3 regions of the Caldimonas sp. KR1-144 genome follow, and region 2 is predicted to be linked to each of the others. Evidence: predicted binding sites of a transcription regulator. Region 2 holds the regulator's gene; each other region holds the start of a gene.
What was found. The regulator LexA, encoded in region 2, represses DNA repair genes until DNA is damaged. The targets are predictions, from matches to a motif close to ACTGTATNNNNATACAGT.

Region 1: recA (recombinase RecA) is a predicted target of LexA. The motif match lies at 2,660-2,677, and genes of this name have one in related genera.
Region 3: imuA (translesion DNA synthesis-associated protein ImuA) is a predicted target of LexA. The motif match lies at 2,518-2,535, and genes of this name have one in related genera.

The regions. Positions count from the first base shown of each region.
Region 1 covers NZ_JBMSEE010000005.1:106,764-112,386, forward strand. Annotated here, with positions in the region: gene argC (N-acetyl-gamma-glutamyl-phosphate reductase) at 1-888, shown strand, start outside; gene ACO2TI_RS13250 (RecX family transcriptional regulator) at 922-1,434, opposite strand; gene recA (recombinase RecA) at 1,525-2,613, opposite strand; gene ACO2TI_RS13260 (response regulator) at 2,764-3,435, shown strand; gene ACO2TI_RS13265 (sensor histidine kinase) at 3,477-5,030, shown strand; gene ACO2TI_RS13270 (patatin-like phospholipase family protein) at 5,097-5,623, shown strand, end outside.
Region 2 covers NZ_JBMSEE010000004.1:235,091-240,713, reverse strand. Annotated here, with positions in the region: gene ACO2TI_RS11590 (acetyl-CoA C-acetyltransferase) at 70-1,251, shown strand; gene phbB (acetoacetyl-CoA reductase) at 1,345-2,091, shown strand; gene ACO2TI_RS11580 (hypothetical protein) at 2,171-2,524, opposite strand; gene ACO2TI_RS11575 (helix-hairpin-helix domain-containing protein) at 2,647-2,979, opposite strand; gene lexA (transcriptional repressor LexA) at 2,987-3,676, opposite strand; gene ACO2TI_RS11565 (asparaginase) at 3,746-4,723, shown strand; gene ACO2TI_RS11560 (DUF6152 family protein) at 4,779-5,270, shown strand; gene ACO2TI_RS11555 (NRDE family protein) at 5,243-5,623, opposite strand, start outside.
Region 3 covers NZ_JBMSEE010000001.1:63,961-69,583, forward strand. Annotated here, with positions in the region: gene ACO2TI_RS00325 (PhoH family protein) at 1-1,313, shown strand, start outside; gene ACO2TI_RS00330 (zinc metalloprotease) at 1,384-2,388, opposite strand; gene imuA (translesion DNA synthesis-associated protein ImuA) at 2,574-3,317, shown strand; gene ACO2TI_RS00340 (Y-family DNA polymerase) at 3,277-4,773, shown strand; gene ACO2TI_RS00345 (error-prone DNA polymerase) at 4,781-5,623, shown strand, end outside.

The DNA of each region.
Region 1 (5,623 bases), on a different contig from region 2:
ACCGGCCTGGGCATCCGCGACCGCCTCGCCGGCATGCCTGGCATCGAGCTGGTCAGCATCGATCCGGCGCAGCGCAAGAACCCCGACGCGAAGCGCGAGCTGATGCGTGGCGTCGACCTGGTCGTGCTGTGCCTTCACGACGATGCCGCGCGCGAATCGGTTGCGCTGGCCGACTCGCTGCCGGGCGGCGGGCCGCGCATCATCGACGCCAGCACCGCGCACCGCGTCGCGCCGGGCTGGGTCTACGGCTTTCCGGAGCTGACCGGGGAGCAGGCGCGCGCGGTCGCCGATTCGCGCCGCGTGGCCAACCCCGGCTGCTACCCGACCGGCGCGATCGCACTGATCCGCCCGTTGGTCGACGCCGGCCTTCTGCCCGCCGACTACCCCGTCGCCGTGCACGCCGTCAGCGGCTACTCGGGCGGCGGACGGTCGATGATCGAGGCCTACGAGGCCGGATCGGCACCGCCGTTCGAGCTCTACGGCCTGGGCCTGGAGCACAAGCACCTGCCCGAGATGCAGCAGTACGGGCGGCTGACGCGCCGACCGATCTTCGTGCCCAGCGTCGGCAACTTCCGCCAGGGCATGCTGGTGCAGGTGGCGCTGCAGCTCGACCTGCTCAACGGCCGACCGCAACCGACCGACCTGGAATCGGCACTGGCCCAGCGCTATGCGGGCAGCGAGTTCGTGCGCGTCGTGCCGGCCCAGGAGGTCGCGGCCGAGGGTGGCAAGCTCGAGCCCGAAGCGCTCAATGACACCAACCGCCTGGAGCTGCGGGTCTACGGCAACGCTGCGCGGCGCCATGCCCTGCTGGTCGCGCGGCTGGACAACCTCGGCAAGGGCGCTTCTGGCGCGGCGGTGCAGAACCTGAAGCTGATGCTGGGGCTGTGAACCGCCCCTGGCGCTGCTGAAGTGACCTCTTGATCAGGTCGGGTCCTCAACCCCGCCGACCACGCGGCGCACAACCTCAGCGGCAAAGCCGCGCGCGGCCAGGAAGCGCATCTGCTTGGCACGCCCAGCGGCATCGAGCGCCGGCTGCCCGAAGCGCTTGAGCCACACGGCGCGAGCACGCGCGACCTCGCTGGCCTTGAGCTGCTGAGCCGTCTCTGGATCGAGCTCGATGCCGTGCTGGGCGAGCTCCTGACGGATGCGCAGATTGCCGAAGCGCGCGGCGCGCGCCTGCACCCGTGTCTCGACGAAGCGTTCGGTGCTCAGCAGGTCCTTGCTCGCGAGCCAGTCGAGCAGCGCGTCGATCTCGCCTTCTTCGGGCACCGGCACAGTCGGTGCCACGCCTTCGAGCAGACTGGCCTGGGCGCGCTCAGCGAGTTTTTGCCGATGCCGAGCCAGCTTGCGGCGCAGCTCGATGCGGCTGTGCTCGCGCTGTGCGATCAGCGCGAGCGCCTTGGCCTTGAGCGTGGGCGGTGGGCGGCGAGACATCGTGGACAGGGGCAGAAACAAGCGCGCCGGCTCGGAGCCGGCGCTGCGGGAGATCGGCCGGCGCGGCCGGCCGGTCTTGCGAGGCCGGCCTTACTCCTCGGCCGCCGCCTTCTTGCCGCGCGCCGGCTTTTCGGCCGGTGCGTCGGCACCGGCGTCAGTAGGCAACAGCGGAATGCCCAGCGACTCGCGCACCTTGTTCTCGATCTCGACCGCGAGGCCGGGGTTCTCTTTCAGGAACTCGCGGGCGTTGTCCTTGCCCTGGCCGATCTTCTCGCCGTTGTAGGCGTACCAGGCGCCCGACTTCTCGATCACGCGGGCGGTGACGCCCATGTCGATGATCTCGCCCTCGCGCGAGACCCCCTCGCCGAACAGGATGTCGAACTCGGCCGTCTTGAACGGCGGCGAAACCTTGTTCTTGACGACCTTGACCTTGGTTTCGTTGCCGATGACCTCTTCGCCCTTCTTGATGCTGCCGATGCGACGGATGTCCAGGCGCACCGAGGCGTAGAACTTCAGGGCGTTGCCGCCGGTCGTGGTTTCGGGGCTGCCGAACATCACGCCGATCTTCATGCGGATCTGGTTGATGAAGACCACCATGCAGTTGGTCTTCTTGATCGTCGCGGTGAGCTTGCGCAGCGCCTGGCTCATCAGCCGGGCCTGCAGGCCGGGCAGGGAGTCGCCCATTTCGCCTTCGAGTTCGGCCTTGGGCGTGAGCGCGGCGACCGAGTCGACGACGATGAGGTCAACCGAGCCCGAGCGCACCAGGGCGTCGACGATCTCGAGCGCCTGCTCGCCGGTGTCGGGCTGGCTGATCAGCAGGTCCGACAGCGTCACGCCGAGCTTTTGCGCGTATTGCACGTCGAGCGCGTGCTCGGCGTCGATGAAGGCGCAGGTGCCGCCGAGCTTTTGCATCTCGGCGATGACCTGCAGCGTCAGCGTCGTCTTGCCCGAGGACTCCGGGCCGTAGATCTCGACGACGCGGCCGCGCGGCAGGCCACCGACGCCCAGCGCGATGTCCAGACCCAGCGAGCCGGTCGAGACGACTTGAACTTCCTCAATGACCTCGCCTTCGCCGAGCCGCATGATCGAGCCCTTGCCGAACTGCTTCTCGATCTGGGCGAGGGCGGCCTGCAGGGCCTTGGCTTTTTCGGTGTTCAGGGCTTTGACGGGGGCGTCCATGCAGCGGGTCTCCGGTTCGATCGGCTGGGACTGGATTATTGCTCAGGCTGGATGTTTGTCCAGTGGTTTTCTCGCCAACGCAGACCCTCTCCCTACAATGAAGACATACCGCCGCCGGCCCCCGAGAGCCGGCGCTGCGAGGAGACAAGCATGCGAATCCTGATTGCCGAAGACGACCAGGTCCTGGCCGACGGCCTGCTGCGCACGTTGCGCAAGGGCGGCTACGCGGTCGACCAGGTCGGCTCGGGCAGCGAAGCCGACGCCGCGCTTTCGTCGCACGAGTTCGACCTCGTGATCCTCGACCTGGGCCTGCCCAAGATGAATGGCCTGGAGGTGCTGCGCAAGCTGCGCGGCCGCGGCGCCAGCGTGCCGGTGCTGATCCTCACCGCCGCCGACAGTGTCGAGCAGCGCGTCAAGGGCCTGGACCTCGGAGCCGACGACTACATGGCCAAGCCCTTCGCGCTGGCCGAACTCGAGGCGCGCGTACGCGCGCTCACGCGCCGCGGCCTGGGCACGGCCTCGACGATCATCAAGCACGGCCCGCTGAGCTTCGACGCCACCGGCCGCGTGGCCTACCTCAACGACCAGATGGTCGAGCTGTCGGCGCGCGAGCTGTCCCTGCTGGAGGTGCTGCTGCAGCGCGCCGGACGCCTGGTCAGCAAGGACCAGCTCGTGGAACGCCTGTGCGAGTGGGGCGACGAGGTCAGCAACAACGCGATCGAGGTCTACATCCACCGGCTGCGCAAGAAGATCGAGCAGGGGCCGGTGCGCATCGCCACGGTGCGAGGGCTGGGCTACTGCCTCGAGAAAATCCCCTCTTGAGCCTGCTCGCGCGACGGCGGCGCGGATAAGCTCGCGCCGCGATGCTGATCAAGCGCCCCCCGGAACAGCGTTCGCTGTTCGGCGAGATCCTCGACTGGATGCTCGCGCCGCTGCTGCTGCTGTGGCCGATGAGCATCGCGCTGACCTGGCTGGTCGCGCAGGGCATCGCCAACCACCCCTATGACCGCGCGCTCGGCGAGCGCACGCGCACGCTGGCGCAGCAGATCGTGCTCGCGCCGACCGAGGTCGGCAGCAAGGGCGAGGCGGCGCAGCCGAAGCTGATCTTCGTGCTGCCGGCCACCGCGGCCAACCTGCTGCGCGCCGACGAGGCCGACGACATTTATTACCAGGTGCTGGGCCTGCGCGGCGAGTTCGTCAGCGGCGACCGCTCGCTGCCGGTGCCGCCCGACGACGAACGCGTGCCGCCGGGCGAGCTGCGCTTTCGCGACGACGAGATGCACGGCGAGCCGGTGCGCGTGGCCTACCTGTGGGTCGACCTGCCCGGCCTGCCACCCGGCGGCAAGCCGGTGCTGGTGCAGATGGCCGAGACGCTGGGCAAGCGCTCGCGCCTGGCCACCGAGATCATCAAGGGCGTGATCCTGCCGCAGTTCGTGATTCTGCCGATCGCGGTGCTGCTGGTGTGGCTGGCCTTGGCGCGCGGCATCGCGCCGCTGGGCGAACTGCAGCAGCGCATCCGACGCCGCCGCGCCGACGACCTCAGCCCGATCGACGAGCGCGAGGCCCCGGAGGAGGTCTCGCCGCTGGTGCGCGCGATCAACGACCTGCTCGGCCGGCTCGATCGTTCGATCGTCACGCAAAAGCGCTTCCTCGCCGACGCCGCGCATCAGATGAAGACGCCGCTGGCCGGGCTGCGCATGCAGGCCGAGCTGGCGCAGCGCGAAATCGATGCCGGCGAGCGCGACCCCGAGGCCGTCAAGCGCTCGCTGCAGCAGATCGCGCTGGCGAGCCAGCGCGCGGCGCACATGGTCAACCAGCTGCTCGCGATGGCGCGCGCCGAGGACCGCGAGCTGGTGACGCAGCGCCACGAGGTCAACCTCGCGCAGCTCGCCACCGACGTGGTGCGCGACTTCGTGCCGCGCGCGCTCGAGCGGCAGATCGACCTCGGCTACGAAGGCCCGGGCCCGCAGGCGCGCCAGGCGGGCGCGCGCGTGCTGGGCCAGCCGCTGCTGCTGCGCGAGCTCATCCGCAACCTGGTCGACAACGCGTTGAAGTACACGCGCGCCGGGGGCACGGTCACGGTGCGCGTGATCGACGATCCGTTCGGCCAGGTCGTCGTGCTGCAGGTCGAGGACGACGGCCCCGGCATCCCGGCGGGCGAGCGCGAGCTGGTGTTCCAGCCGTTCTACCGCGCGCTCGGCACCGATGTCGACGGCTCCGGCCTCGGCCTGGCCATCGTGGCCGAGATCGCGCGCCAGCACGGCGTCGAGTTGACGCTCGAGGAAGCCCACCCCGGCAGCGCGCGGCCGGGCGCCAAGTTCACGCTGCGCTTCGCGGCCGCACCGGCGCCGGCCTCGCAGCCGCCGGCGGCGCCCGCCCAACCTGACGGCGAAGACCCCAACGAAGTCCATCCCTGAGTCCCGTCGCAGCCCGGGGCTTAGACTGGGGGAAACCCGCAGGCATTCCGCCGAAAGGAGACCCCGATGCTGCAGCCCGAGGACGACAAGGAACCGCCGGTGCAGACCGAAGCCAAGCCGCGCCCGAGCGCGCAGGCTGAGGTCCCGCGCGCGATCGACCTGGCGCTGCAAGGCGGCGGCTCGCACGGCGCGTTCACCTGGGGCGTGCTCGACCGCCTGCTGGAAGACGAGACGCTCGACTACAGCGGCATCTCGGGCACCAGCGCCGGCGCGCTCAATGCCGCGGTGTTCGCGACCGGCTGGCACGCCGGCGGACGCGAGGGCGCGCGCCAGGCGCTGGCGGACTTCTGGCGCGACGTGAGCGTCGGCGGCCAGATCTTCTCGCCCTTCAGCCTGACGCAGGCGCACGCGATCACGGACAACTTCAATTTCGACCGGCTGCCGAGCTACCAGTGGCTCAACAGCTTTCTGCGCGCCTTCAGTCCCTACGAGTTCAACCCGCTGAACCTGAACCCGCTGCGCGAAGTGGCGCGCCGCCACGTCAAGGAGGAGGCACTGCGCGACTGCTCGGTGCCGATCTTCGTCACCGCGAC
Region 2 (5,623 bases):
AGCACGTCGCAAACCCGCAGTACAACCGTTTTCATCCGCCCCGTTCGCCGTCATCGCAAGGAGTCCGCCATGAGCACCGAGATCGTCATCGTCGCCGCCGCCCGTACCGCCGTCGGCAAGTTCGGGGGCACGCTGGCCAAGACGCCGGCCCCGGAGCTGGGCTCGGCGGTCATCCAGTCGCTGCTGCAGCGCGCGAAGCTGCAGCCTGACCAGGTTAGCCAGGTGATCCTGGGCCAGGTCCTCACGGCCGCCAGCGGCCAGAACCCGGCGCGTCAGGCGACGATCAAGGCGGGCCTGCCGCACGCCGTGCCGGCGATGACGATCAACGTCGTCTGCGGCTCGGGCCTCAAGGCCGTGATGTTGGCCGCACAGGCGGTGCGCGACGGCGACGCCGAGATCGTGATCGCCGGCGGCCAGGAGAGCATGAGCCTGGCGCCGCATGCGCTGCTTGGCTCGCGCGAAGGCCAGCGCATGGGCGACTGGAAGATGGTCGACACCATGATCACCGACGGCCTGTGGGACGTCTACAACCAGTACCACATGGGCATCACGGCCGAGAACGTGGCCAAGAAGTACGGCATCACGCGCGAGCAGCAGGATGCGCTCGCGCTGGCCTCGCAGCAGAAGGCCGCCGCGGCGCAGGACGCCGGCAGGTTCAAGGACGAGATCGTGCCCTTCACGATCCCGCAGAAAAAGGGCGAGCCAATCGTCTTCGCGGCCGACGAGTTCATCAATCGCAAGAGCACGGCCGAAGCGCTGGCGGGCCTGAAGCCGGCCTTCGACAAGGCCGGCGGCGTGACCGCGGGCAATGCCTCGGGCATCAATGACGGCGCGGCCGGCGTGGTGGTGATGAGCGCGGCCACGGCCGACAGGCTCGGCCTCAAGCCGCTGGCGCGCATCGCCTCGTACGCGAGCGCCGGCCTCGACCCCGCCTACATGGGCATGGGCCCGGTGCCGGCCTCGACGATGGCGCTCAAGCGGGCGGGCTGGAAGGCGGCCGACCTGGACCTGCTCGAGATCAACGAGGCCTTCGCGGCCCAGGCCTGCGCGGTCAACAACGAGATGGGCTGGGACACCAGCAAGGTCAACGTCAACGGCGGCGCGATCGCGATCGGCCACCCGATCGGCGCCTCGGGCTGCCGCATCCTCGTGACGCTGCTGCACGAGATGCAGCGCCGCGACGCGAAGAAGGGCATCGCCTCGCTGTGCATTGGCGGCGGCATGGGCGTGGCGCTGACGGTCGAGCGCTGACTCGGTGCGAACCCGCTTGACCGGCCGACATCGGCCGGTCAGCCTACAGACGCAGACACCACTGCAGTTGAGACAACGACGGGAGCAAGAGACATGAGCGCAGGAAAAGGCAAGCTGGCCTACGTGACTGGAGGCATGGGCGGCATCGGCACCTCGATGTGCCAGCGTCTGCACAAGGAGGGCTTCAAGGTCATCGCCGGCTGCGGCCCGAGCCGGGACTTCAAGAAGTGGCTCGACGAGCAGAAGGCCCTGGGCTACGAGTTTTTCGCCTCGGTCGGCAACGTGGCCGACTGGGACTCGACCGTCGAGGCCTTCGAAAAGGTCAAGGCCGAGCACGGCACAGTGGACGTGCTGGTCAACAACGCCGGCATCACGCGCGACGGCCAGTTCCGCAAGATGAGCAAGGCCGACTGGGACGCGGTGATGTCGACCAACCTGGACAGCATGTTCAACGTCACCAAGCAGGTGATCGACGGCATGCTCGACAAGGGCTGGGGCCGCGTCATCAACATCAGCTCGGTCAACGGCGAGAAGGGCCAGTTCGGCCAGACCAACTACTCGGCGGCCAAGGCCGGCATGCATGGCTTCACGATGGCCCTGGCGCAGGAAGTGGCCAGCAAGGGCGTGACCGTGAACACCATCAGCCCGGGCTACATCGCCACCGACATGGTCAAGGCGATCCGCCAGGACGTGCTCGACAAGATCATCGCGACCATCCCGGTCAAGCGCCTGGGCACGCCGGAGGAGATCGCCTCGATCGTCGCCTGGCTGGCGAGCGATGAGTCCGGCTTCACGACCGGCGCCGATTTCTCCTGCAATGGCGGCCTGCACATGGGTTGAGCCTCGCCGCCTTGCGGTGGCATGGGAAAAGAAACGGGGCGCCACGGCGCCCCTTTGTCGTTCCTGGTGGATTGCGAGCTCAGTGGCTCTGCGCCTCCAGCCGCTCGAGTGCGGCGCAGACCTCGGCGAACGAGCCGCCGATCACCGCGCGACGGTGGTCGCTGGGATCGAAGCGCACGAAGGCCCGGCGGCGTGGCGCCTCGGCCTTGCGGCTCACGAAGGGCGTCAGGGCAGCCGGTCGCACCGCAGCCGGCGAGCGGCCGGCAAACGCCGCGCGATGCCGCACGCGGATGCATGCCGGCGCGGGCTGCCCAGCAACGTCGGTCTGCGCCTGCGGACGCTGAAGGGCGCCGCGCAACCAGCGCTGCACCGGCTGCCACCAAGCGTGGTACTGGTGCATCGCGATCGACGCCGTGAGGGTCGTGATCATCATGTCCGAATCTCCTGAACGAGGCTCGGCAGGATTGGTTGCGAAGGCCGCACCGCGGGAAGGGCGCCGGTCTTGTGCGCCCATGCCCGCCACCCGCGGGCGGCCGGGAAAGAGAGAACCGGAAGTCAGCCGCTGCCGTGGACCGGTTTTCGCAGTGCGCCGTGAGGCAGTTCGCGAACCTGCCCCCACTTCGCTTTGCGCGCGGCCGTGTAGTCCCACCAGGGTTTGGCCGGCGCACCGGCCATGAAGTCGGTGGCGGCGAGAAAGGTGTCGAGCACGCACGGGTCCTGGCGCTGGCCGGTGGCGGCGCACAGGGCTTCATAGAGCGCAAAGCCGTCGCGCCCGCGCAGGTCCGCCGGCCTTTCGATGCCGATGCGCCGCAGATCTGCCGCCAGCGAGCGCCCGATGTTGGGGATCTGCTCGAGGCGCTGGCAATCCTGCGCGGTGGCGGCTTTCATCGCGGGCTCACATCAGCATGGTGTTGCGGATCAGGCCCACGGCCAGGCCCTCGAGCTCGAACGGCCCGCTGTTCTCGGTGACATGGATCACCTCGAAGTCGGGGTTCTCGGGGATCAGCTCGATGCCCGACTTGGTGCGGCGAAAGCGCTTGACCGTGACCTCGTCGCCGAGCCGCGCGACGACGATCTGGCCGTTCTTGGCCTCGCGCGCGCGCTGCACCGCGAGCAGGTCGCCGTCGAGGATGCCGGCGTCGCGCATGCTCATGCCGCGCACCTTGAGCAGGAAGTCGGGCTTGCGCGGGAACAGGCTGGCTTCGACGTTGTAGGTCTGGTCGATGTGTTCTTGCGCGAGCAGCGGGCTGCCGGCCGCAACGCGGCCGACCAGCGGCAACGCGAGCTGCGCGAGACTGGGCAGCGGCAGCGCGAACTGGCGGCCCAGGCCCGAGAGGCGCGAGGCGTGCAGCGAGCGCAATGTGTCAGACTGCAGACGGATGCCGCGCGACGTGCCGCCGACCAGTTCGATCACACCCTTGCGCGCCAAGGCCTGCAGATGCTCCTCGGCCGCATTGGGCGAACGAAAGCCCAGCTCGGCGGCGATCTCGGCGCGCGTCGGCGGTGCGCCGGTGCGCTCGATCGTGCTTTCGATCAGCTCGAGGATCTGCTGCTGGCGGGCGGTGAGCTTGGGCGCGTCATCCATGGTGTTTGGCCGGCTTGCCTGTGAGGCGGCTGGCGATTTATCCAGTATCTGTATTTTTATCCAGCTTCGATGAACCTGCCAAGCCCTTCCGTTGCTTCGCCCGCGAAGCGCCTCGTCGTCATCGGCACCGGCGGCACGATTGCCGGCACGGCCGGGCAGGCCACCGACGCCGTGGGCTACCGCGCCGCGCAACGCGGCATCGCGGAGCTGATCGCCGGCGTGCCGGCCCTGGCCGCGTGGCCGATCGAGTCGGAGCAGGCGGCTCAGGTCGATAGCAAGGACATGGGCATCGAGGCCTGGCAGGCGATCGCCGCGCGCATCGCGCACCACCTCGAGCGCGGCGAGGTGCAAGGCATCGTCGTCACGCACGGCACCGACACGCTCGAGGAGACCGCCTGGCTGGTGGCGCGCGTGCTGGCGCCGGCTGGCAAGCCGGTCGTCTTCACCGCGGCCATGCGGCCGGCCACATCGATCCAGGCGGACGGCCCGCAGAACCTGCTCGATGCCGTGACCGTGGCCTCGCAGCCCGGCGCGCACGGCGTGCTCGCGGTCGTGGCCGGCAGGGTCTGGCCCGTTGCCGGCCTGCGCAAGACGCACACCTACGCGCTGGACGCCTTCGACGCAGGCGATGCCGGGCCGCTGGCGAGCGTCGCCGCCGGGCGCGTGATCTGGCATGCGGCCTGTCCGCCGGCCGGCGAGCCGCTGGGCCTGGCGCGCATCGGGCGCGAGGCTTCGCGCTGGCCGCGCGTGGAGATCGTTGCCAGCCACGCCGGGGCGGACGGCGCGATCGTCGACGCGCTGCTGGCCCAGCACAGCCGGCCGCTGCGCGGGCTGGTGGTCGCCGGCACGGGCAACGCGAGCTTGCACGGCGGCCTCGAGACTGCGCTGGCACGGGCGCAGTCGCGCGGCGTTGTCGTGCTGGTCTGCAGCCGCGTCGCGCGCGGTCCGGCCATCGCGGCGGGCGAGGGCGGCTTCAAGACGGTGTCGATGACGCCGTGGCAGGCCCGCGTCGAGTTGCTGCTGAGGTTGCTTGGCGAACCCGGCTGACGGCGCGGCCGCGCTGCGCTAGGGTTGCGGCTTCGGTGGCCGCGGAGTGCCTGTCATGCTGCAACTCAAGCGTCGTTCCTACATCAAGTTCGCCGCCGGCTTCGCGGTGCCCGCGCTGCGCTCGCACCCCGTGCTGGCCCATCACGGCTGGAGCGGTTTCGATACATCGCGCCCGCTGTACCTCGAGGGCAAGGTCGCCAGCGTGAGCTGGGGCAACCCGCACGCATCGATCGCAGTCGAGCCCAAGGCCGGCCTCGCGCTGCCTGCCGATCTGGCTCGGCGCACGGTCCCGCCGCAAAGCGCCAGCGTCGATGCGCCGTCCATCCTGTCCAAGGCCGAGCTGCCCAAGCGCAGCGTGCCGCGCTGGACCATCGAGCTCGCGCCGCTGTTTCGCATGGAGGCCTGGCAGGTGCGCGCGCCCAAGGTCGGCGACCCGATCTCGCTGGTCGGCTACGCCAGCCCGGGCGAGCAGGGGCCGCCGGTGATCCGCGTCGAGTTCCTGTTCCTCGACGGCAAGGCCTACGGCCTGCGCTCGGCGCCGGCCTGAGGCTCGGGCCAGGCGCCGATCGTCATGTGGCGCTCGGCCGGCGTGCCGGGCGCGTGGCTGCGTTCGATCACGTGCGTCGCCAGACCGTCGGCGCCGCGCTCGGTGATCACCAGCGTGGAACAGCGCGTGCCGTAGCGGCCGTCGGGCGAGCGGATGAAGGCAGCCGACAACCAGCGCTCGACCTCCTGCGGCACGCCGGTGCGGGGCAGCTCGGCGTCGGGCGCGATGCGGGCATCGGCCAGCGCCTCGAACAGCGAAGCGGCCAACGCATCGAGCTCGACGGCCGAGGACATCGCCTCCGACAGGCGCGACTTGAGCCGCTTCACCTTCGGCCACGGCGTGTCGAGCGCGGC
Region 3 (5,623 bases), on a different contig from region 2:
ACATCTACCTGCCGATGATCACGCTCGAGGAGCTCGACGGCCACAAGAAGGGCATGAGCGAGGTCTCGCGCAACGTGCGCCAGGTCAGCCGTGAGCTCGACGCCCTGGCCGCCGACAGCGGCAAGCTCGATCCGCACGCCGGCATCCCGCTGGCCAAGACCGGCCACAAGGAAGCCGGCGGCAAGCTGTTCTTCCAGACCCAGCTGATCGACGCCAAGCTGCCCGCCGGGCTGCCGCAGGGCAAGGCCGACAACCAGATCCTGGGCGTCGTGCAAAGCCTGCGCGAACAGCATGCCGGCCGCGAAGTCGTGCTGGTGTCCAAGGACATCAACATGCGCATCAAGGCGCGTGCGCTGGGCCTGGCCGCCGAGGACTACTTCAACGACAAGACGCTCGAGGACGGCGACCTGCTCTACACCGGCGTGCTGCCGCTGCCTTCCGACTTCTGGGAGCGCCACGGCAAGACGATGGAGAGCTGGCAGCAAGGCGGCGCCACGTTCTACCGCATCGCCGGACCGCTGGTGCCGGCGCTGATGATCAACCAGTTCGTCTACCTCGAGACGCCGGGCGCCGCGCCGCTGTACGCCAAGGTCACCGAGATCACCGGCAAGACCGCGGTGCTCAAGACGCTGAAGGACTACTCCCACAACAAGAACGCCGTGTGGGGCGTGACCTCGCGCAACCGCGAGCAGAACTTCGCGCTCAACCTGCTGATGGACCCGGACTGCGACTTCATCACGCTGACCGGCACCGCCGGCACCGGCAAGACCCTGATGACGCTGGCCGCCGGCCTGTCGCAGGTGCTCGACGAGCGCCGCTACACCGAGATCATCGTCACCCGCGTGACGGTACCGGTGGGCGAGGACATCGGCTTCCTGCCCGGCACCGAGGAAGAAAAGATGGGCCCATGGATGGGCGCGCTCGACGACAACCTCGAGGTGCTCGCCCGCAACGACACCGGCGCCGGCGAATGGGGCCGCGCGGCGACCAACGACCTCGTGCGCAGCAAGATCAAGATCAAGAGCCTGAACTTCATGCGCGGGCGCACCTTCCTCAACAAGTACGTCATCATCGACGAGGCGCAGAACCTCACGCCCAAGCAGATGAAGACGCTGATCACGCGCGCCGGCCCGGGCACCAAGATCGTCTGTCTGGGCAACCTGGCGCAGATCGACACGCCCTACCTCACCGAAGGCTCGTCGGGCCTGACCTTCGCCGTGGACCGCTTCAAGGGCTGGCCGCACTCGGGCCACCTGATGCTCGCGCGCGGCGAACGCTCGCGGCTGGCGGACTACGCCTCCGAAGTGCTCTGACGCGCGCTTTAGGCATCTCCAACGAAAACGGCGCCCTCGGGCGCCGTTTCTCATGGCGATCGGCGTCGCCTCAGGGCGTGGCGCGGTACTGCAGGTGCAGCGAGTCCATGCGCGAGGCCTGCAGCGTCGAGAACTGGAACATGCAGGCGTCGTCGGTGTAGTCCATGAAGTTGGTGATCGGGTCCGGGCCTGGGTACTTCTTGCCGGCGCAGGAGTCGCGGCCGGTCGGGCAGCCGAAGGCCGCGGACTTCTCGGCCGCCGTGTCGCTCACCTGGTCGTTGTTGGCCGAGCAGCCGCCCTGGAAGGTGTGGTACAGGCCCAGCCAGTGGCCGACCTCGTGCGTCGCGGTGTCGCCCAGGTTGTAGGGCGCTGCCGTGCCGCCGGGCAGCGACGAGAACAGCACCACGACGCCGTCGTCCTTGGGGTCGCGCGCGTAGTCCTGCGGGAAGGTCGCCCAGCCCAGCAGGCCCTGGCCGATGTTGGCCGAGTAGATGTTCAGCGTGCCCGGGCCGCCCACGCGCAGCGCGTTCTTGGCCTGCGTCTCGGCGCTGGAACCCGGCGTCATCGTGTACCAGGTGGCGTTGGTGGTGCGGGTCACGCCGGCCAGCACGAAGCGAAACGGCGAGCCGTTGTAGGCCGCGTTGAGGACGCTGATCTGCTGGTCGATCTGGTTTTGCGGCACGTCGCCGTTGGCGATGCCGCTGCCCTTGTTGATCACGTGCACGTAGACCGGCACGTTGACCGAACCGGCCGCTCGCGCGAAGCCCAGCACGTCGAGGCCGCGTGCCTTGCGAAAGTTGTCGTGCTCGGCCTTGTGCAGGCGCTGCTCGGCGTCGGTGACGTGGCGGGTCGAGCAGCGCGCGCCACTGTCGATGAAGGCCTTCTTGTTGGGATAGGTCTTGCCCTGGAAGTGGAAGGCCGGGCCGTGGTCGTCGTCGGTCTCGCCGATCTGGGCCTTCAGTTCGGCCTGGGCGCGGTCGTCGTCGGTGTCCTTGTCGGAGGCCGCGAACGCCGGCGGCAGCGCGGCGAGCAGCAAGGCGAGTGCGCCGGCTGGCGCGGCAATGGCAAAGCGCATGGAAACGTCCCTTCCTCATGGGCCGCGCGGGTCGGCGGCTGGGGCGAGTCTTGTCCGCGGGCGGCACGGCGCCAAGCCGCTAGAAAAAGGGATGGCGCGCCCACTGCGCTTGCGGCAGACAGCCCAACACCTGTGTTTATATACAGTATCATTCCTGCCCCCCGCTTCGATGTTCCCGCGGCCCCATGCCCTCCTTTGCTTCGCTCGCACGCGCCTTCGCCGGCGCCGGCCTGCCGCTGTGGCATGCCGACCGCCTGGCCGAGGTGGACACCCCGGTCGCGGCCACCGGCTTTGCCGCACTCGATGCCGAGCTGCCCGGAGGCGGCTGGCCGCTGGCCGGGCTGACCGAGTTGCTCAGCCCCGCGCCGGGTGGCGGCGAGCTGCCCTTGCTGGCGCCGGCACTGCGCGCCGGCACGCAACCGCTGCTGTGCATCGCGCCGCCCTGGCGGCCCTATGGCCCCGCCTGGCGTGCGCTCGGCCTGGCGCTGGAGCGGCTGGTCTGGGTCGATGCCGAGCCCGGTCGCGATGCGAGCTGGGCCGCCGAGCAGGCGCTGCGCTCACGCGCCTGCGGCTGGGTGCTGCTGTGGTGGCACGACGCGGCGCCGCTGCGGCCCGAGACGCTGCGCCGGCTGCACCTGGGAGCGCTCGAATCCGGCTGCCCCCTGCTGTTGCTGCGTCCGCAAAGCGCCCGCGAACGCGCATCGCCAGCGCCGCTGCGCCTGGCGCTGGCGCCCGAGGCGCCCGGGCAGCTGCGCGTCGAGGTGTTCAAGCGGCGCGGCCCTCCGCAGGCGCAGGCCCTGCGGCTCGCGCTGCCGCTGCCACGTCATGCGAGGCTGCGCCCGCGCAGCGCCATGCCTGTCATCGCAAGGGATGCCCGGGAGAACGCCGGTGTTGTGGGTCTCGGTCTGGCTGCCGCAGCTGCCGCTTGAGGCCTTGCCCTGGCTGCCGAAGGCGCTCGCCGATGCGATGCCCGGGCGCTGCGTCGTGGTCGAGCGCCGCGTGCTCGCCGCCGACGAGGCGGCCCAGGCGAAAGGCGTGCAGGCCGGCATGGGCGCTGCCGTCGCCGCCGCGCTCGCACCCGAGGTGCTGCAGCTGCCGCGCGACGCGGCGCGCGAGGCCGCGTTCGTCGAAGCGCTGACGCTGTCGCTGTCGGCGCTGACGCCCCATCTGCTGCCCGAGTCCGACGGCGTGCTGCTCGAAGTACAGGCCTCGCTGCGCCTGTTCGGCGGCGTGCGGCGCCTGCTGCGGCGGGCGCAGCGTCTCGTGCATGCGCAAGGCGCCAGCGCGGTGATCGGCGTGGCGCCCACCGCCACCGCTGCCCACTTGCTGGCGCGCGCGCCGCAGCGCCGGCGCCGCGCGCTGCGCGCCGACAGCACGGCGCGCCGGCTCGACCTCCTGCCCACACCGCTGGTGCTGAACCTGCTGGGCCAGCCTGCAGCCCTGGCCGAGCTGTTCGAAGGTATCGGCGCGCGCCGGCTCGATGCGGTGCGAGCGCTGCCGCGCGCCGGCCTGCAACGCCGCGGTGCCCGCGCCCTGCTCGACGCGCTCGATCGCGCCTACGGGGAATCGCCCGACGCGCGCCGCTGGTTCGAGCCGCCGCCTCGCTTCGCGCTCGCGCTGGAGTTGATGCAACGCGCCGACGACGCCGCCACGCTCGCGCAGGCCGCCGAGCGCCTGCTGCTGCCGCTGGCCGGCTGGCTCTCGCGGCATTGGCTGGCCGCCCGGCGTTTCACGCTGCAGATGCAGCACGAACACGGTCGGCGCGCGCGCCCGGACAGCACGTTGTCGATCGAGCTCGGCCAGCCTTCGCGCGACGCCGCCCAGCTGCTCGTCTTGTTGCGCGAACGACTGGCGCGCCACACGCTGGCCGCGCCGGTCTACGCCTTGCGGCTGGTGCTCGACGAGGCGCAGCCGCTGGCCGGCATCGAAGGTCATTTGCTGCTCGACGACCGGCCCGCGGCCGGCGACCTGCCGACCCTGCTCGACCGGCTGCGCGCGCGGCTCGGCAACGAGCGCGTGAGCCGGTTCGCGCTGCGCGCCGACCATCGCCCCGAGCACGCCGACGCGGTGCTGCCCGCCGCCGCCGCCCTGCCGCCGTCGCCTGCCCTCGCGATCACGCCGCCGCGGCCGCTGTGGCTGCTGCGCGAGCCGCTGCCGCTTCCGGCCGGGCACGGCGACCAGCCGCTGTACGACGGCGCGCCGCTGGCGCTGTGCTCGCGGCCCGAGCGCATCGAGTCGGGCTGGTTCGACGGCGCGCCGGTGCGGCGCGACTACCACGTCGCCGCCAGCGCCGACCACCGGCTGTGCTGGATCTTTCGCGAACATCGCCGCGAACCCGCGCCGGCCGGCGGTTGCGGCTGGTTCCTCCATGGCTGGTTCGGATGAGAAGGCGATGTCTTCCCCCGCCTTGCCCGATTACGCCGAGCTGCACTGCCGCTCGAACTTCAGCTTCCTGACCGGTGCCTCGCATCCCGGCGAGCTGGTCGAGCGCGCCGCGCAGCTCGGCTACGCGGCGATCGCGCTCACCGACGAGTGCTCGTTCGCCGGCGTCGTGCGCGCGCATGAGCAAGCGCGCGAGCTCCACGCGGCGGCGCGCAAGAAGAACCCCGAAGCGCCAGCGCCGATCAAGCTCGTCGTCGGCAGCGAGTTCACGCTCGAAGGCAGCGCCGGCGTACCCGGCTGCCGCCTCGTGCTGCTGGCGATGAACCGCGAGGGCTATGCGCAGATCGGCGGCCTGATCACGCTTGGGCGCCGGCGCAGCGCCAAGGGCAGCTACCGGCTCGTCGTCGACGATCTCGACGCGGCGCTGGCCGGCGAAGGCCACCCGGCCGGCCTGCCCGACTGCCACGCCCTGCTGGCCCCCTGCCGCGAGGACGACGACTCCACCCGGCTCGCGCAGGCGCGCTGGCTGGCATCGCGCTTCGGCGCGCGCGCCTCGATCGCGATCGAGCTCTTGCTGTGGGCCGACGACGCCGAGCATGCCGAGCGCCTGCAGACCCTGAGCGCGGCCAGCGGCGTGCCGCTCGCCGCGGCCGGCGACGTGCTGATGCACTCGCGCTCGCGCAAGGGCTTGCAGGACACGCTGACCGCGATCCGCCTCAAGCAGCCGCTGGCCGACTGCGGCTTCGCGCTCGCGCCCAACGGCGAGCAGCACCTGCGCACGCGGCTGGCGCTGGCACGCCTGTACCGACCGCAGTGGATGGCGCGCAGCGTCGAGATCGCCGCGCAGTGCGAC